DNA from 3 places in the Mesorhizobium sp. J428 genome. Region 1 is predicted to be linked to each of the others. Evidence: riboswitches for the same ligand, from Rfam matches in the RefSeq annotation. Region 1 holds a riboswitch; each other region holds the start of a gene.
What was found. Region 1 has a riboswitch for cobalamin ahead of LRS09_RS20500 (TonB-dependent siderophore receptor). Riboswitches for the same ligand answer to the same signal wherever they lie in the genome.
Positions count from the first base shown of each region.

Region 1 (6,602 bases):
CACGGATTTCGAGATGGAAAATATGAGGTGCGGTCGGACTGTCGATCCGTGGGGCGCGTTCCATTCGGCAACGACGTTGCCGTTGCGCATTGCGACAAAGCAGTCGCCATGTGCCAGGGCGAGGTGCTCGGCGGCCGGTACCTGTGTTCCATCCGGCCGCGTCAGCGTCATGGTCTCCAGGCGTGATGCGCCCGGGCTGCCCGCATTGCTCTCAATCCCGCTGGTAATCGTCGCGGTTGGAACGAATTCGCTGACGTTGGCAAAGCTCCATCGATGATACGGCGCCTCGCGCCAGTTCGAGAGCGTGATGTTCTGGCGAGTAAAGGGAATGGCTGTCATCGGGAGGATCTCAGTGCGCAGACACTATTGCGTCGCGAGCGCGGTCCGGCAATCCCGATCGGGTTGGTTCAGCCGGAAAAGAAAAACCCGGCGGTTGCCCGCCGGGTCTTCTGGATATCACGCTGATCTGATCTGTCGATCAGAAGAAGCGGGTGAAGCGGAGGATGCCGGAAAGCGTGCCGTCCTCAAGATCATTATCGTCATAATTGAGTTCGGTCCGAACCTCGAAGTTCGTGACCGGCACCCACACCAAGCCGAGGTCAGCAGACCAGCCATCGACGCCCGACGAAATATCAGTTCCGGCGAGGTAGAAATCGTTGAAATACTGCACGCCGACCGATGCCCCGAAGGTCTCGGTGAACTGGTGATAGTAAGACGCCAGCACAGACCATTCGGAGTTGCCCATGGTGGAATAGGCAGTCCAACTGCTGCCAGCACCATACTGATGGTCACCATCAGCATAGTAGCCGATCAGTCGGAAGGACGAACCTGGCATGTTCGGCACGTTGATCTGGGTGCCGATCGAAGCCGCGAAGCCACCATCGTTTACACCGCCAAAGCCATCCGGGGTGCCATCAAAGCTCTCATCGTATGCCGCACGCGCCCACACGGCGCCCCAGTCGGCACCGTATCCAATCAACGCCACGACATCAGGCACATACCCTTCGCCGTCCAACGTATCGTCTTCCAGCGAAATCGTGCCGAAGAAGCCATTGGAGGAGAAGTTATACTGAATCAGAGCACGCTGCTGGTAACCGTAATAGAGGCCACCCCAAGTGTGCGAACCGAAGCTCGAAATACCATTGACTGTCTCGGCCCAAGCCGATTCGGTGTAACCCATCCGAAGGCCACCCAATTCGATGAAAGCCTGATCAGCTGCGACTTTGCCGTCGCCGACGCCGTTCCAGTCAGCCTGGAACCGAATATAGGAGCGGAGAGTACCCCACTCGGTCTCAGACCGCGCGTCGAAGTTCACACGAGCGCGCACGCTCTTGTTCCATCCGTCACGGGCAAAAGCCCAATAGTTCGGAGTGTCACCAGCGCCCTCGCTTGTCGCACCGATCTGGTACCACACATAGCCCGAGATCTGCAGGCAGGTTTCGGTGCCGGGGATGTAGAAGAAGCCCGAACCATAGGCGTCGCAGACGCGAACATATTCCACCGGCTCCGGCTCGGGCGCCATGACGGCGTCCGCGGCATTCGCACTGGTCGCCGCTGCGAGGGCAGCCGCCGAGCCGAGAAGAAGGCCCCTAATATTCATTGTTATGCTCTCCGTTTCGAACTGTTCCCGAAAGCGCCAGCGGTCGGCTGCTGTGCGTCCCTTGCCGAATTTGTGCGGGACTTCTTTTGCCAGTTCAACAGGAACGTCGCCGTTTGGCCGCATTTCCGGCCAGTTGCGGCGGCTCTGTTGCGGAAATGTGACTGTTGGCTGACTGCGAATTGTGCAGATGGCGTGGTTTCGGTCGCTCTGCACCCGGCATTGGCTAGTTGCGCGCATTTTCAGGGGACTAGTCAATCGGTCGAACCGTTTCGAATCGCTGGAGAATCGGCAAACTGAAGCACGTCGCTCCCTCCGCTCTGTCTGGTTCGCCGCTGTGCCGCGCAATTGACCGCGCCCGGGCGGCTTGTTACGAGATTCCCGCCGAAGGTTTCCGCGTCCTCGGGGCGCGGATGAAAAGGGAATACGGAACGGGATCGTCCCCAGGCCGTAGCTGCCCCCGCAACTGTGAACGGTGAGGCGCATTCACGAAGCCACTGGGCGCAATGCCCGGGAAGGCGAATGCGCCGACGAGCCGTGAGCCAGGAGACCTGCCTTCGACGTCACCTTCCGGATGCGGGGAGCTTCCGGGGCTGTTTCGAACAGCGGTGGCGAGAAGTCATCGCTGGGTCGGGATCGCAACACCCCACCAGCGCAAACGCAGTCTGATCCGGCAGGGACCGGTGGGGGATGATATGAAGGTTTACGGGGCAAGGACACTTACATTGGCGGCGCAGACGGCGCTTGCTGCCATTCTTCTTGCGGGGACGGCGCCGGCAGAAGCGCAGGAAATCGACATCGGCGAGATTGTGGTGACGCCGAACCGCACGCCGGGCGACAAGACTAAAACCGGCTCCAAGGTAGAGAAGGTCACGAAGAAGGAGATCGAGGAGAGGTCGCAGCCGACGGTCATCGACTATCTCGATACCGTTCCGGGCGTCGCGATCAGCCAGCCGGGCAGCGTCGGCGGCGAGGGGTCCCTTGCCGTGCGCGGCCAGCCCAAGCGGTATGTGAAGACCTTGTTCAACGGCATAGATATCGGCGACCCGACCGCGCCGCAGGTCCAGACGTCCTACCAGTACCTGCTCACCGGCGGGATCGAGGAGATCGAGGTTCTCAAGGGATCGCAAAGCACGCTCTACGGTTCGGAAGCGATCGCGGGCGTGATCAGCCTTTCGACGTTGACCGACTACAAGATCGGCGTGCAGCACCTCTTCCACATCGAAGGCGGCTCCAACGGCACGGCGCTTGGCCGCTACGGCCTGCGCGCCGCGACGGAGATGTCCCGCGCCGGGATAAACATCACCGGATTCCGCACGGACGGCATCTCGTCAGCGGCGAACGGCACTGAACGTGACGGCTATGAAAACGTGACCGTCGATGCTGCTGCCGAGCATCGCTTCAACGAGAATTTCTCGGTGTTCGGTTCGCTTCTCTACATCAATGCCTCGGCCGAGTTCGACGATTCCTTCCCGATCGGCGACAATCTGACCGCGACCAACCACAGCCGCCAGCTGGCGGGGCGCATGGGTTTCAATCTCGATCTCATGGACGGCCGCGCGCGCAACACCTTCTCCGTGCAGGGTTTCGACATCGACCGGTCGATCACCGGCACGTTCTTCGACGGCGAATATCTCGGCGATCGCGTGAAGGCGGACTATCAGGGCGCTTTCGACGTGACGGAGCGGATCACGCTCCAGTATGGCGCCGACTACGAGCGCCAGTCGATTGAGGTGCCCGGCGCGTCTGCCGATTTCACCATCGGCGGAGTGTGGGGACAGGCGGTTTTCCAGCCCGTCGACAGCCTGACGCTGACGGCCGGCGGCCGCTATGACGACCATAGCGCGTTCGGCGGCTACGGGACCTATCGCGCCTCGGCCTCCTATGCCTTCCCGACCAACACCCGACTGCACGCCTCGGTCGGCACGGGCTTCCGCGCGCCGAGCCTGAACGAACTGTACGGCCCGTTCGGCGCCAACCCGCTCCTGCAGCCCGAGACGAGCATCAGCTACGACATCGGCGTCGAGCAGAGGCTGGCGAACAATCTGATCGCCGACGTCACGTTCTTCCAGATCGATATCGACAACCTGATCGCCTATTCGGGCCCCGGCTACAACCAGGTCCCGGGCGTGACGACCTCGCGTGGCGTCGAGACGTCGGTTGCGTGGACGGCGACCGAGTGGCTCAGCCTCGCCGGCTCCTACACCTACACGGACTCGCACACGGCAACCGGCGCGCGCAACATCCGTATTCCGCGCCATGCGATCGGCCTGTCGACGGTCGTGCAGCCGGCGGAGAAGTGGACGTTTTCCGCCTCCGGCAAGGTCGCGCTCGATACGGTCGATTCCGGCGATTTCCAGCTGGACGACTATTTCCTGCTGAACGCGAAGCTCGCCTACAAGCCGACGGATGCCACCGAAGTCTATGTCCGTGTCGAGAACGCCTTCGACGTCGACTACCAGACGGTCCGGGGCTACGCCACGCCGGGCTTCTCCGCCTTCACGGGCGTGAAGGCGACGTTCTGATGGATGAGCGTCCGGCGGCAGAGGGGAAAGGCGGCGCCCTGCGACGCTCCCCTCCGTCCTGCCGGACATCTCTCCCCGCAGGGGGGAGGTTCCCAGGCTCCGCGCTTTCGTCCACCTTGCACCGCTGGGGTTCGGCGAAACCTTCCGAGACAGCCAATCTCCCCCCTCGTGGGGGAGATGTCCGGCAGGACAGAGGACGGCGCCACAGAGCGCCTATCCTCGCATTCGGCCTGAGCCTTGGGTTTGTGAGCGTCGCGGTCGCCGCGCCGCCCTCCCGCGTGATGTCGCTCAACGTCTGCACCGATCAGTTGGCCATGCTGCTCGCCACGCCCGGCCAGCTCGTCTCGGTGTCGGAGCTCGCGTCGGACCCTGGCCTTTCCTTCCATTCCGCGCTCGCGACTTCCTATCCGCACAATCGCGGGCTGGCGGAGGAGGTGCTGGTAGCGAAACCGGACGTGGTCATCACGGGCGCCTATTCGCTGCACAACACCACGCCGCTCCTGCGCCGCCTCGGCTACCGGATCGAGGAATTCCAGTATTCGCAGACGCTGGACACGATCCCGGGCGAGATCCGGCGCATGGGGGCGATTCTTGGTGCTACCTCCCGCGCCGAAGAGATGGCGTCTTCGTTCGAAAGCGAGCTGTCGCGCATCGAGGCCGGGCGGTGCGGATCGCCGCCGACCGCCATCGCCTACGACCAGAACGGCATCGCCATGGGTGCCGGCTCGCTGGTCGACTCGGCGATGCAGGCGGCGGGCCTGCGCAACATCGCAGCCGAGCTTGGTTATTCCGGCATGGCGCCGTTTCCGCTTGAACTGCTGGTCGAGAAGAAGCCCGACATCGTCGTGCTGCCCGAGCCGCTGGCCGACACGCCGGCGCTGGCCGACCTGATCGCCTCGCATCCGGCGATCAGGGCCCTGGGGCAGGGCACGCTGCGCATTCATCTGCCGCGCGGTTCAGCTTCCTGCGGCGGGCCGTTCGTCATCGAGGCGGTGAAGGCGTTGGCCGAGGCGCGGCGGCGTGTCGTCTCTTGCCCGCCAGGCGGGTCCGCGCCATGAGCCGCCGCGCGCTCATCGGGCTGCTCGCCGCCACGACGGTGGTCTTTCTCCTGCTGTCGCTGCTGACCGGGCCTGCCAGCTACGGCCCGCTGGAGAGCATCCGGGCGCTGGTCGCAGGCGGCGACGAGGCAGCATCGATCATCCTGCGCGAAATCAGGCTGCCGCGCGCCCTGCTCGGTCTCATGGTGGGTTTCGGCCTCGGCGCTTCGGGCGCGGCCCTCCAGGGATTCCTGCGCAATCCGCTGGCCGAGCCCGGGATCATCGGCGTCTCGGCCTCGGCGTCGCTCGGCGCTGTGACGGTGTTCTACAGCGGCCTTGCCGGTGCTTCGATCCTGGCCTTGCCCGCCGGAGCACTCGTCGGGGCCGCCGCCTCGGTGCTGCTCCTGCTCGGCATATCCGCCCGGCACGGTTCGACTTTGACGCTCATTCTCTCCGGCGTCGCGCTGTCCAGCCTTGCCGGCGCGCTCACCTCGCTGGCTCTCAACCTCTCGCCGAATCCTTTCGCCAGCTACGAGATCATCTTCTGGCTGCTCGGTTCGCTGAAGGATCGCTCGATGGTCCACGTTTTTATCGCGCTGCCCCTGATGGTAGTTGGTGCTGCGCTCCTGTTCGCCTCCAGCCGCGCGCTCGATGCGCTGACACTGGGTGAGGAGAGCGCGGCAAGCCTTGGCATCGACATGCGCCGGGCGCGGCTGTCCGTCGTTGCCGGTGTGGCGCTGATGGTAGGGGCGGCCACCGCCGTGGCGGGCGCCATCGGCTTTGTCGGCCTCGTCATGCCGCACCTGATCCGCCCGCTTACCGACCGCATGCCTGGCAGCCTGATCCTGCCGGCGGGACTGGGCGGCGCCGCGCTGCTTCTCGCCGCCGATGTTGCGGTGCGGGTTGCTATCCCCGCGCGCGAATTGAATGTTGGCGTGGTCACCGCGCTCATCGGCGCGCCGTTCTTCCTCTGGCTCGTCGCGCGTACAAGGCGGGAGACGTTGTGATGCGGCTTTCGGCGCGCGAACTTTCGATCAGTCTCTCCGGCCGCCGGGTCCTGGACGGCGTCTCGATCGACCTCGAACCGGGCCAGGTGGTCGGCCTGCTCGGTCCCAACGGCGCCGGCAAGTCTACCCTGATGCGCACGCTCGCCGGGCTGATCGAAACGCAGCAGGTGTGGCTGGACGACCGCTCCCTGTCGGCGATGGGCTCGATCGAACGCGCACAAAAAATCGCCTTCCTGCCGCAGCAGCGTTCCATCGGCTGGTCGCTGGCGGTGGAGCAGGTGGTGATGCTCGGGCGCATACCGTGGCGGGCTTACGGACAGCGGCCGTCCGAACAGGATGAGGCGATCGCCGCCGACGCGATGCGCCTGCTGCAGGTCGACGGCCTCGCCGCGCGGCCGGCCACCGAACTGTCCGGCGGGGAGCAGGCGAGGGTGCT
Region 1 covers NZ_JAJOMX010000001.1:4,085,111-4,091,712, forward strand. The annotation lists gene LRS09_RS20490 (serine hydrolase) at 1-339, opposite strand, end outside; gene LRS09_RS20495 (porin) at 479-1,813, opposite strand; cobalamin riboswitch at 1,969-2,171, shown strand; gene LRS09_RS20500 (TonB-dependent siderophore receptor) at 2,323-4,122, shown strand; gene LRS09_RS20505 (ABC transporter substrate-binding protein) at 4,368-5,180, shown strand; gene LRS09_RS20510 (iron ABC transporter permease) at 5,177-6,166, shown strand; gene LRS09_RS20515 (ABC transporter ATP-binding protein) at 6,166-6,602, shown strand, end outside.

Region 2 (6,602 bases), 850 kb from region 1:
CCGGCGACAAGCCGCGGGGCCGCAAAGCCGGACCCGCGGAGGCTGTTCCCGAAAGCACTGGCCGCGCTGTGGTCGTGGTGCCGGTGCTGACGCGTCATCCGCGCACTGATGAGGGCGGTGATTCGCTTTCTCGCCCGAGACTGTCGCGCTCTCCCCAAGCCAGGCATGATGAGGCAGTCGGGCTTGCGCTCGCGATCGACCTTGAACCCGTCCACACCGAAATCGTGACGGTTGCCGACCCGCGTCCCGCGACGCTGATCGGCAGCGGCAAGATCGAGGACCTCGCGGCCGTCGTGGCGGAGAAGAAGGCCGAGCTGGTGATCGTCGACCACCCGCTCACACCGGTGCAGCAGCGCAACCTCGAAAAGGAACTGAAGGCCAAGGTGCTTGATCGCACCGGCATCATCCTCGAAATCTTCGGCAGGCGCGCCCGCACCAAGGAGGGTTCGCTCCAGGTAGAGCTCGCGCATCTGAATTATCAAAAGGGCCGGCTGGTCCGCAGCTGGACGCACCTTGAGCGCCAGCGCGGCGGCGCGGGCTTCCTCGGAGGCCCCGGCGAAACCCAGATCGAGGCCGACAGGCGCATCCTGCAGGAGAAGATCCTGCGGCTGAAGCGCGAACTGGAAACGGTCAAGCGCACGCGCGAGCTGCACCGAGCAAAGCGCAAGAAGGTGCCTTATCCGATCGTCGCCATCGTCGGCTACACCAATGCCGGCAAGTCCACCCTGTTCAACCGGCTGACCGGGGCAGGGGTGCTGGCCGAGGACATGCTGTTCGCTACGCTCGACCCGACGTTGCGCCGGGTGCGGCTGCCGCACGGGACGATCGTCATCCTTTCCGACACGGTGGGCTTCATCTCCGACCTGCCGACCCATCTGGTCGCGGCCTTCCGCGCCACCCTGGAAGAGGTGGTGGAGGCCGATCTCGTGCTGCACCTGCGTGACATTTCCGATCCCGACACCGCAGCTCAGGCCGAGGACGTGGAGCGCATTCTCGGCGATCTCGGCGTCGACGCATCGGACAGCCGCCATGTGATCGAGGTCTGGAACAAGATCGACCTGCTGGAAGAGGGCACCCGGCATCGCCTGCTCGAAGAGGGCCGCGCGCCGGACAAGGAACCGCCCATCGCGATCTCCGCTGTCACCGGCGAAGGCATTTCGCAGCTGCTGGACCTGATGGAGGCGCGGATATCCGGCGCGCTGACGCTCGCCACGATTGTCCTCGCGCCGGAGCAGCTCGGCTCGATCGACTGGCTCTACCGCAACGCGGCGATCCAGTCCCGAAAAGACAATGATGACGGGTCGGTAACGCTCGAACTTCGCGCAACACCTGCAGCGCTGGCCGAATTTAACGCGAAGGTCGGGCAGAAATAGGTGCTGAATCAGCCTATTATGACCTTTCCTTTGCCTTTTGCCAAAGCTCCTCCATCTCTTGAAGAGATGCATCATTCAGGTTTGATTTCGCGTCGGAAAGCGCCTTTTCCACAAAATGGAAGCGCGAGCGGAATTTTTCGTTGGTTCCGGCGAGCGCGGCCTCGGCATCGACGTCGAGATGGCGGCCAAGATTGACGACCGCGAAGAGGATGTCGCCGAACTCCTCCGCGATCTCGCTCTGCCGTCCGGCGGCCATCGCGGCGCGCAACTCACCGATCTCCTCCTCGATCTTGTCAAGGATGGGCGCTGCCGCGCCCCAGTCGAAGCCGACCGTCGCCGCCTTCTGCTGCAGCTTCAACGCGCGTGTGAGCGAGGGCAGGGCGACGGGAATCCCGTCGAGGAAACCCGTCCCGTGGTCCTCCGGATTCTCGCCGCGGGCAATGCGTGCCGCCCGTTTCTCTGCCTTCTCCTCGGCCTTGATGCGGTCCCACTGGCCCTTGGCGGAGCCGGCCGCGCGTGCCTCCGCATCGCCGAAGACATGGGGGTGACGGCGGATCATCTTGGTGGTGATCGCGGTGACGACGTCGCCGAACTCGAATTCGCCCGCCTCCTGCGCGATGCGGGAATGGAATACGACCTGGAGAAGCAGATCGCCGAGCTCGTCGCGCAGGTCGGTCAGGTCGTTGCGCGCGATCGCGTCGGAGACTTCGTAGGCCTCCTCGACCGTGTAGGGCGCGATGGTCGCGAAGGTCTGTTCCAGGTCCCACGCGCAGCCCGTGCCTGGCGTCCGCAGCGCGGCCATGATCTCGATGAGGCGGGCGATATCTCTCGACGGTTGCATTTGTCCACACGCGCAATAATTTGGTTCGGCGCACCGGATCTCCCGGTCAGCCGGGAGACCACGACGCGTGAAGTCCAGCCTGAGAGCAATCGCCCTTGGTGTCCTCCTGGCGGCCCCGAGCCTGTCCGACTCGGCCGCCAAAGTCACCTACAGCGAGAAGACCATCCACTACACGGTGAGCGGCCGCACCGGCCAGGAAATCTATGCGCAGATCGCCAGGAAAGGGCCGAAGCTCACCGGCCAGCGCGACCACAAGGTGGCAACGACCAGCATGACCTTCGACGTGCGCGGCATCAAGGCCGGCGTCAGCGGAACCCGGTGCGTCGTGACCGGCCTCGATGTGCACATCGCGTTCATCTACCGGATCCCGAAGTGGACAGGGAAGGGGAGCGCTTCCGTGCGCAAGGCGTGGGCCGCTTTCGAAGCGCATCTGTGGCGGCACGAGAAGCGCCACCGCGACATCGCGCTCGAATATGCAAGGCGCGTCGAGCGCGACATTCTGCGGTTGAAAGGCGATGCGCGCCGGGAATGCGCCGGGATGGTGGAGCAGGGGAAGCGGCAGGCGACCTCGTCCCAGGCATGGCACGAGCGCAAGCAGGCGAGCTTCGATGCGAGCTGGTTCGGCGACGGCGGCCAGCAGTTCAAATACGACCGCGCCCTGATCTCGGCGAAGTAGCCCGCATCGTCCTGTCGCCTTTTGCCCCGTGGATGTCGCTTTCCTGCGGCCCGGAATCGAGCGGTGGTGCTTAGATCAGCGTGTCCGAGGTGCCGGCGCGCGATGAACGCGCCGGAGAATTGGGAAGCCGGTGAAAGGCCGGCGCTGCCCCCGCAACGGTAGCGGAGCTGAACGTCTCGACGGGAGACCACTGGGTGCCGAACCCGGGAAGGTGTCGAGACAGTCCGACAGGACGGCTCCGAAGCCCGGAAACCAGCCCTGGACATGATGAACTCGACTGATCGCGGTGGGCGGTCAAGCGGCAGATCTTCGTGCCCGGCAATGCCGTGCGCGGATGCTCTTCCCTGAAATCACCACCAGTTCAGTCCTTGGACCGCGAGGACAGGACATGGATATCCGCAACGACATGCTGCGCCGCCTGCGCAACCGGCGCGACGGCTACAGTCTCGAGCAGCCGTTCTACACCGATCCGGACTATTTCCAGGTCGATCTGGAACTGATCTGGTATCGCGACTGGCTGTTCGCAGCGCATGACTGCGAGATCCCGAAGCCCGGCAACTATGTGACGTTGCAGGTCGGCGACTATCCCGTGGTGATCGTGCGCGACCGGCAAGGGCAGGTGAGGGCGTTCCACAATTCCTGCCGCCACCGCGGCAGCCGGGTGTGTCCGGGCGGGAAGGGGGCTTCGGCGCGGCTCGTCTGCCCCTATCACCAGTGGACCTACGATCTCGACGGAAAACTGCTCTTCGCGCGCCAGATGGGACCGGACTTCGATCCGTCGCAATTCTCGCTGAAGCCGGTCGCCTGCGAGACGGTTGGCGGCTATGTCTTCATCTGTCTTGCCGAAGAACCTGCCGATTTTGCCCCCTTCCGCGCGACCGTCGAGCCGTTCTTCAAGCCGCATCGGCTCACCGAGGCCAAGGTCGCCTTCGAGAGCACGATCGTCGAGAAGGGCAACTGGAAGCTCGTCTGGGAAAACAACCGCGAGTGCTATCACTGCGCCGGCAATCATCCCGAACTGTGCAAGACCTTCCCTGAGGCCCCGACTGTCACCGGCGTGCAGGGCGCGGAAGGCGATCCCGAGATCGTCGGACACTGGCAGCGCTGCGAGGCGGCGGGCCTGCCCAGCCGCTTCACCATCGCCGATGACGGCCAGTACCGCACCACGCGCGTGCCGCTGCTGCGCGACGCGGTCAGCTACACGATGACCGGCAGACGCGCGGTCAGGAAAAACCTGTCCGACGACGTATCGACCGACCGCATCGGCTCGCTGCTGCTCTACCACTATCCGACAACGTGGAACCACATCCTGGGCGACCACGCCGTGACCTTCCGCGTGCTGCCGATCAGCGCCACGGAAACGGCGGTGACGACCAAATGGCTGGTCCACAAGGACGCGGTCGAAGGCGTCGACTACGATCTTGCCGAGCTCACCCATGTCTGGACCGAGACCAACGACCAGGACCGGCGGATCGTCGAGGAGAACGCCTTCGGCATCAAGTCGCCCGCCTACGAGCCGGGACCTTACTCGCCGGACCACGAGGGCGGCGTGATGCAGTTCGTCGAGTGGTAACGCGCCTTTATCGAGCCGCGTCTCTCCGGCAGCGGCAAGCCTGCGCTGCGCAGCGTCGCCTGAGCACGGGGAGGGGACCATGAACGCCTTCGCCGCCCCGTCCCTCTATCGTCATCTCGACGAGATGACGCCCTGGAACGACCGTCTGCAGACGCTGGAATGCATCGGCGTGACGGACGAGGCACCGGAGGTGAAGACGTTCACGTTTCGATCGGACAACCAGACCTGGTTCCGGTACCAGCCCGGGCAGTTCGTCACGCTTGAGCTCCCGGTCGGCGAAGAGCCGCTGATGCGCACCTACACGCTGTCGTCGAGCCCGTCGCGGCCGTTCTCGATCGCGGTGACCGTCAAGGCGCAGCCGGGCAGCCTGGGCACGCGCTGGATGTTCGAGAATGTCCGCCCGGGTTCGCTGTTGAGGGCTTATGGCCCCGCCGGCGACTTCACGCTCCATCGCCACCCCGCAGCCAAATATCTTTTGATATCGGCGGGCTCCGGCGTCACGCCGATGATGTCGATGCTGCGCTGGCTGAACGACTGCGCGCCGTGGACGGACGTCGCCTTCGTCAACTGCGCGCGGCGGCCGGAAGAGATTATCTTCCGCAAGGAACTCGAGCTTCTCGGCAGCCGGATGCCCGGCCTGTCGCTCGGCTTCCTGATCGAGGAACGGTCGAGCCGCGAGAGCTGGTTCGGCCATATGGGCCGCATCGACGCGGTGCGCCTGCCACTGCTCTCGCCGGATTTCCGGGACAGGGAAGTGTTCTGCTGCGGCCCCGAGCCCTTCATGCAGGCGGTTCGCGCAATGTTAGACAATGCCGGCTTCGACATGGCCTGCTATCATCAGGAAAGCTTCGCTGCGCCGGCCGGGGAAGAGGCGCCCCCCGTCGCCGCACCGGCTGATGGCACGGTTGCAGAGGCGACGCCCATCACCTTCAGCCTTTCCGGTGTCGAGGCGTCCTGCCTGTCCGGCCAGACGGTTCTCCAGACGGCGCGCTCGGCCGGCGTCAGGATCGCGGCGGCCTGCGAATTCGGCCTGTGCGGCACCTGCAAGGTCAAGTGCGACGGTCCGGTGGACATGCAGCACAATGGCGGCATCCTCGATGACGAGATCGCCGACGGCTATATCCTGGCCTGCTGCTCGCGGCCGCTGGGCACAGTCCAGATCGAAGCCTGAGGGCGCGCGGCTACAGCGATCCGAGAAAGGCGCGGACGCTGCCCGAAAACAGGACGATACCGGAGAGGACCAGGAGCAGCAGGACCAGCCGGCGAAACGCCGGCGTCGGCATGCGGCGGAACACCTGCACGCCGAGGACCGCCGGGATCGCCAGCGCCGGGGCGATAAGGGCGAACATGCCGAGCGTATCCTGGTTGATCGTGCCGGCGAGGGCGTATCCGGTCAGCGTTGCCACGTGCATGGCGATGTTGAACGCCTGCAGCACGCCGCGCTGCGTCTCCTTTGCAAAACCGCGCAACGTGGTCCACAGCGTCGGGATCGGGCCAGACGCGCCCGACAGTCCGCCCATGACCCCGCCGATGAAGCCGGCGGCGGCGTCGGCGAAGCGGCCGCCCGCGCGCAACTGGAAGTCATGCGGCAGCAGCAGAGTGAGTGGGCAATAGATCAGCAGGAAAATGCCCAGCGCCAGCTTGAACAGGTTCGGGTCGAGCCAGTGCAGCAGGAAGATACCGAGCGGCACGCCGAGAAGACCGCCGATGACCAGCGGCATGAGGAGCACGAGGTCGAAGCCGCGCCAGACCCAAGGCAAGGTCACCAACTGGCCGGCCAGCGACCCGAAGACGGCCATGGGCGCGGCGAGCTGCGGCGATATCGCCCAGACCCAGATCGACAGCGACACCAACGAGAAGGCGAAGCCGGAGACGCCTTGCGCGAAGCCCGCGGCCGCAGCGCCTGCCAGAACTACCGCCGTGGTCCAGTCCATCAATTCATCGCAGGCGAGGGTGGTCGTTGAGCATCGAAGGACTGAACAGGAGCGGGCTCTCCGCACAGTCTGTCCTGCCCGAATAGCGTTTCCCATGCCGTGGCGCAAATCCGGGCGATTTTCCGTCTCGAGGCGGATTGAGCATAAAAATCCTAGGCTATGACGAAGAGCCGAAATCGCCCGGGTGAAATTCAGTTTTCATTGC
Region 2 covers NZ_JAJOMX010000001.1:4,935,055-4,941,656, reverse strand. The annotation lists gene hflX (GTPase HflX) at 1-1,373, shown strand, start outside; gene mazG (nucleoside triphosphate pyrophosphohydrolase) at 1,390-2,214, opposite strand; gene LRS09_RS24910 (DUF922 domain-containing Zn-dependent protease) at 2,282-2,890, shown strand; cobalamin riboswitch at 2,961-3,166, shown strand; partial or broken gene LRS09_RS24905 (aromatic ring-hydroxylating dioxygenase subunit alpha) at 3,279-4,526, shown strand; gene LRS09_RS24900 (hybrid-cluster NAD(P)-dependent oxidoreductase) at 4,543-5,634, shown strand; gene LRS09_RS24895 (sulfite exporter TauE/SafE family protein) at 5,645-6,397, opposite strand.
Region 2: it holds a riboswitch for cobalamin, as region 1 does, so the genes downstream of both, LRS09_RS24905 (aromatic ring-hydroxylating dioxygenase subunit alpha) here and LRS09_RS20500 (TonB-dependent siderophore receptor) in region 1, are expected to answer to the same signal.

Region 3 (6,602 bases), 2.4 Mb from region 1:
CCGCGCCTGGACGAAGGCGAACCACGAACTGATCCACGACCTCGCGGCGGAGCGTCTTTCCGCCAAGGTCGGCGACCGGTTCTGGAACGAGCACAATTTCGTCTTCCGGCGCACGGACGGCCTGTTCTACCACGGCAAGGGAGCGACGCCCGCCTTCGATAACTGGGCGGACGACGCGACCGACCTGACGCTCATCCCGCTCAATATGGCGGAGCCGGTGCTGATCGCGCGCGGAAAGGATGCAGCGCATGGATTGGGCTTCTCGCCGCACGGCGCGGGGCGCAACTTCTCGCGCACCCAGCACAAGCGGCTTCAGGGCCACCGGAGCGTCGAGGAGATCTTCGCCGAGGAAACGAAGGGCATCGACGCGCGGTTCTTTTCGGGTGTCACCGACATCTCGGAACTGCCGAGCGCCTACAAGAGCGCGTCCGCCGTCCGTCGGCAGATCGAGGACTATGGCCTTGCCGAGATCGTCGACGAAGTGCTGCCCTATGGCTGCATCATGGCCGGCGACTGGGAGGCCAACGCGCCTTGGCGGAAGAAGCGGCTGCTGCGTTCCTGATGAGCAAGCACCATCCAGAACTGTGTGGGGGGATGAGAATGATCCGCTTCTCGACCCGGAAGTAAGCGGCCTGCTGCAGGCGATTACCGTCAGCTCGCCTCGCAGCGGACGGGCCGGCCTGCGCGGCCGGTCTCGATCAGCGCGTCGATCAGGCGGTGGACCTTGAGAGCTTCCTCGCCGGTCACCTTCGGGTCGCGGCCGGTGCGGATCGCCTCGACGAAATCGGCCATGACGGCTCGGTGATAGTCGTGCGGGAAGGCCATCGGGTCGGCTCCGGTGCCTCCCGCCGAGCGGTCGGGTTCCATGGCGATCTTCCGGCCGTCCTGAAACTGCACGAGGAGTTCGGTGCCGCGCAGCAGCGCGGTGCCCTTCTCGCAGGTGAGGATAATCTCCTCGGGGAAGCCGGGATAGGCGGCCGTCGTCGCGTCGATCGTGCCGATCGCACCATTGGCGAACCGCGCGGCCGCACAGACCATGTCTTCCGCCTCCATGCGGTGAACCGGCGTGGTCGTCGTGAACCCGGTCACCTCCTCGACCGGGCCGGCGAGGCTTAGCATCAGGTCGAGCGTGTGGATGCCCTGCGAGATCAGCACGCCGCCACCGTCGCGGGCCAGAGTGCCGCGACCCGGCTCGTCGTAGTAGGACTGGGGACGCCACAGCCGGATGATCGTGGAACAGCCGACGATGGCGCCCAGTTCGCCCGCGCGCAGCATCTCCGCCAGCTTAACCCCGGCCGGCCGGAACCGATGCTGCAGCACGACACCGAGCCTGACCCCCGCCTTGCGGCAGGCGGCCACAAGTTCCTCGGCGCGCGCGGTGGTGATCTCCAGCGGCTTCTCCATCAGCACATGCTTGCCGGCCTCCGCGCAACGCATCGCGATGTCGCGATGCGTGTTGGCCGGCGAGAGAACCGCCACCGCTTCGACGCTGTCGTCGTTCAGGATCGTGTCGAGGCTGTCGCAGAGCGGAAAAGGAAATTTCGCGCCGAAAGCCTGTCGTCGTTCTTCGCTGCGCGCATAGGCATGCGCGACCTCGACCGTATCGGCCAAACCCGTCAGTCCGCGCGCATGCGGTGTCACCGCCATGCCGAGGCCGACAATCGCAATGCGTGTCTTCGTCACGTCCACTTCTCCCAAGGCTCGGTGGCGAAACATAACCGACACGGACTTTCACACAACAGTTGAAGCGACCTGTTGACAGTCCGAGGGCCTTTCCTTCTAGATGTTGTGGTCATGGTTCTTCCGAGTCGTTCCAGCTCGGAAGCTAAGAGGGAAGCCGGTGCGTGTTCACAATGCCGGCGCTGCCCCCGCAACTGTAAGCAGTGAGCTTGCGTCGAGTTTTGCCACTGGTGCCCGACGGCGCCGGGAAGGCCGACAAAAGCGGCGACCTGCGAGCCAGGAGACCTGCCGTGACGGATCTGAACGAACCACGGGCGGGGTGTCCCGGCGGTGCGCTGTGTCTGCGTGCGGCTTGAGGAGCCCGCGTCCGGCATGCGTTCCACGCCATCCCCGTCCACAACGCCTACGGGGAAAAGATGCCGGCGACTGCGACACTCGACACCAAGGGAACCTCACCGGTTCCACCCTCCCTCGACACCGGTGCGCGGCGCGACGCCGAGCCCGGCTACCGGGTCATCCGGCGCAACGGCGGCCTGACGCCGTTCGATCCCACGAAGATCACCGTGGCGCTCACCAAGGCCTTCCTGGCGGTGGAGGGCTCGACGGCGGCCGGTTCGCGGCGCGTCCATGATGCTGTGGAAGGCCTGACCGAGCAGGTCGTTTCCGCGCTGACAAGGCGCGCGGGCGAGGGTCGCATCTTCCATATCGAGGACGTGCAGGACCAGGTCGAGCTCGCCTTGATGCGCGGCGAGCATCACAAGGTAGCGCGCGCCTATGTGCTCTACCGCGAGGAACGGGCGCGCGAGCGCGCCGCCGAGAAGGCCGCGGCCGTCGAACAGGCGGCGCCGTCGCTGCACGTCAAGGCCGAGGACGGCGTGCTCCTGCCGCTGGACGAGGCGCGGCTGGCGCGGATCGTCGAAGAGGCCTGCGACGGTCTCGATGCGGTCTCGGCCCAGCCGATCCTCGCCGAGGCACGGCGCAATCTTTACGACGGCATCACGCTCGACGAACTGTCGCTCGCCCCGATCCTCGCCGCGCGCACGCTGGTCGAGCAGGAGCCGAACTATGCCTTCGTCTCCGCCCGCCTGCTGCTCGACCGGCTGCGGCGGGAGGCGCTGTCCTTCGTCTCCGGCCGGACGGAACTGGCGACGCAGGCCGACATGGCCACGCGCTATGCGAGCTATTTCCCTGATTTCGTGAAGACGGGCATCGAAGCCGAACTGATCGATCCGGAGCTCGGCCGCTTCGACCTCGCCAGGCTGGGCGCGGCCCTGAAGCCGGAACGCGACCTGAACTTCCAGTATCTCGGCCTCCAGACCCTCTACGACCGTTACTTCCTGCACACGAAGGGCAAGCGGTTCGAGCTGCCGCAGGCCTTCTTCATGCGGGTCGCGATGGGGCTGGCGATCCGCGAGATCGACCGCGAGGCGAGGGCGATCGAGTTCTACGACCTGCTCTCCTCGTTCGACTTCATGGCCTCGACGCCGACGCTGTTCAATTCGGGCACGACCCGGCCGCAGCTCTCCTCCTGCTTCCTGACCACGATCGGCGACGACCTCGACGCGATCTTCAAGGGCATCAAGGACAATGCGCTGCTCGCCAAATATTCCGGCGGTCTCGGAAACGACTGGACGCCGGTGCGCGGGCTCGGTGCTCACATCAAAGGCACGAATGGCGAGAGCCAGGGCGTAGTGCCGTTCCTGAAGGTCGCCAACGACACCGCGATCGCGGTCAACCAGGGCGGCAAGCGCAAGGGCGCGGTCTGTGCCTATCTCGAGACGTGGCATGTCGACATCGAGGAGTTCCTCGACCTGCGCAAGAACACCGGCGACGACCGCCGCCGCACGCACGACATGAACACGGCCAATTGGGTGCCCGACCTGTTCATGGAGCGCGTCGAGGCCGATGCCGAATGGACGCTGTTCTCGCCCGACGAGGTGCCGGATCTGCACGACCTCTACGGCAAGACGTTCCGCGCGGCCTACGAAGCCTATGAGGCGAAGGCGGCAGCCGGCGGCTTGAAGGTGTTCCGCAAGGTCCGCGCCGTGGACCTGTGGCGCAGGATGCTCACCATGCTGTTCGAGACAGGGCATCCCTGGATCACGTTCAAGGATCCCTGCAACATCCGCTCGCCGCAGGGCCATGTCGGCGTCGTGCACTCCTCCAACCTGTGCACCGAGATCACGCTGAACACGTCGAGGGACGAGGTGGCGGTGTGCAATCTCGGCTCCGTCAACCTTGCCAACCACGTCACCGAAAAGGGTCTCGACCTCGACCGCCTGGCGAGGACAGTCGGCACGGCGATGCGCATGCTCGACAATGTCGTCGACATCAATTTCTACACGATCCCGGAAGCACGGCGCTCGAACCTCAGGCACCGTCCCGTCGGTCTCGGCCTGATGGGCTTCCAGGATGCGCTGCAGGTCCTGCGCATCCCCTATGCGTCGGACGCCGCGGTGGAGTTCGCGGATCGCTCAATGGAGGCGATCAGCTACAATGCGATCTCCGCCTCGGTGGATCTTGCCGCCGAACGCGGGCGCTATCCGAGCTTCGAGGGTTCGCTCTGGTCGAAGGGCATCCTGCCGATCGATTCCATCCGCCTGCTGGAGGAGGCGCGGCCCGGCGTCGAGATGGATGCAACCTCGACGCTCGACTGGGAGACGCTGCGCAGGCGGGTGAAGACCACCGGCATGCGCAACTCCAACACGATGGCGATCGCGCCCACCGCGACGATCTCGAACATCTGCGGCGTGTCGCAGTCGATCGAGCCGGGCTACCAGAACCTGTTCGTCAAATCGAACATGTCGGGCGACTTCACCGTCGTGAACGCGCAGCTCGTCCACGACCTGAAGACGCGCGGCCTGTGGGACGAGGTGATGGTGTTGGACCTGAAATATTTCGACGGGTCCGTCGGCCAGATCGACCGTGTGCCGGACGACCTGAAGGCGCTCTATGCGACCGCGTTCGAGATCGACACCGCATGGCTGATCGAGGCAGCCTCGCGCCGGCAGAAATGGATCGACCAGGCGCAGTCGCTCAACCTCTACATCGCCAATCCGTCGGGCAAGAAGCTGGACGAGCTGTATCGCCTGGCGTGGAGGAAGGGGTTGAAGACGACCTACTACCTGCGCTCGCGCTCGGCGACCCATGTCGAGAAGTCGACGCTGAAGGGCACGGACGGCAAGCTGAATGCGGTGTCGGCCGTGGTCGCCGCGGCACCCGTGTCCCAGCAGATCATCGTCAATCCGGACGCCGCGTGGGGCAAGGCCTGCGCCATCGATGATCCCGACTGCGAGGCTTGCCAGTAAGACTGATTGCAATCGAGCAATCCGGCGCCGACCCTCACCTGCCTGACGGCATACCCTCCCCGTTCACGGAGAGGATGGCCCGAAGGGCCGGATGAGAGGCGGCGCCGAGCGCTCAAGGAATTTCAAGGAGAACAAGAAAATGCTCGACTGGTCCGAACCGAAAGCCACCGCGGCGAATCTCATTCCCAATGCTCCCGCCGTCGACGCCACCGGCCTTGGCGAGATCGAGCGCGGCGGTGCGCGCGTGTCGGTGGACGACAAGCGCATGATCAATGCGCGGGCCGACGTGAACCAGCTGCTGCCGCTGAAGTATCGCTGGGCGTGGGAGAAGTATCTTTCCGGCTGCAACAATCACTGGATGCCGACCGAAGTGTCGATGCAGGCCGACATCGCGCTCTGGAAGTCGCGCGAGGGCCTGACCGACGACGAGCGGCGCATGATCAAGCGCAACCTCGGCTTCTTCGCCGCCTCCGAAAGCCTGGTGGCGAACAACATCGTGCTCGCCATCTACCGTCACCTGACCAATCCCGAGTGCCGGCAGTATCTGCTCCGGCAGGCCTTCGAGGAGGCGATCCACACCCACACCTTCCAGTATATCGTGGAAAGCCTCAGCCTCGACGAGGGCGAGCTGTTCAACATGTATCGCGAGGTGCCGTCGATCACCGACAAGGCGGCCTGGGCGCTGAAGCACACGCAGAACCTCGACAACCCGGACTTCCGGACCGGCACGCCGGAGGCCGACCAGTCCTTCCTGCGCGACCTCGTCGCCTTCTACGTGATCTTCGAGGGCATGTGGTTCTACACCGGCTTCGCCCAGATCCTGTCACTCGGGCGGCGCAACAAGATGGTCGGCATCGCCGAGCAGTATCAGCATACATCCTGCGCGACGAATCCATCCACCTCAACTTCGGCATCGACGTCATCAACCAGATCAAGCTGGAGAACCCGCATCTGTGGACGAAGGCGTTTCAGGACGAGGTGCGCGGGATGATATCCAATGCAGCGCAGCTGGAGGCAGCCTACGGCCGGGACACCATCCCGCGCGGTTTCCTCGGGCTGAACGCGGCGCTGTGCGAGCAGTACATGCACTTCATCGCCAACCGCCGCTGCGCGCAGCTCGGTCTCGTTCCGGTGTTCGCGGAGGCGGAGAACCCGTTCCCGTGGATGTCGGAGGCGATGGATCTCAAGAAGGAGAAGAACTTCTTCGAGACCCGCGTCATCGAATACCAGAACGGCGGGGCGCTCGCATGGGACTGATGCGGCCCTTGCCGTCGCCGGAACAGGTGTTCCTGTGCTGGCTTGTCGCGCAGCCCCCGGAGGCGGACATCGTCGCCGGCGCCCGGGCGCAGATGGAGCGGCTGGCCGTCCACCGGGACGAGGCGGCCGTGCGGACGCTGAAACGTCTTTTCGGCGAGTTGATCGAGGAGTTGCAGGGCGAGTAGCAAATTCGTTCCGCAACCTGCCGCATGTTGACATAAAGATGTCTTTATGTGACGAAGATCTCGTCGCATAAAGGACAGGTCATGTCGCAAAAAAGTGTCTCGGATGCGCTGTTCGGCGCGACGGCTCCGCAGCCGGATGGCGCGGAGATCCTTGCTGCTTTGCAGGCGGCCG
Region 3 covers NZ_JAJOMX010000001.1:1,671,446-1,678,047, reverse strand. The annotation lists gene LRS09_RS08295 (RtcB family protein) at 1-562, shown strand, start outside; gene LRS09_RS08290 (Gfo/Idh/MocA family protein) at 652-1,683, opposite strand; cobalamin riboswitch at 1,779-1,988, shown strand; gene LRS09_RS08285 (ribonucleoside-diphosphate reductase subunit alpha) at 2,097-4,988, shown strand; partial or broken gene LRS09_RS08280 (ribonucleotide-diphosphate reductase subunit beta) at 5,128-6,245, shown strand; gene LRS09_RS08275 (hypothetical protein) at 6,236-6,430, shown strand; gene metH (methionine synthase) at 6,512-6,602, shown strand, end outside.
Region 3: it holds a riboswitch for cobalamin, as region 1 does, so the genes downstream of both, LRS09_RS08285 (ribonucleoside-diphosphate reductase subunit alpha) here and LRS09_RS20500 (TonB-dependent siderophore receptor) in region 1, are expected to answer to the same signal.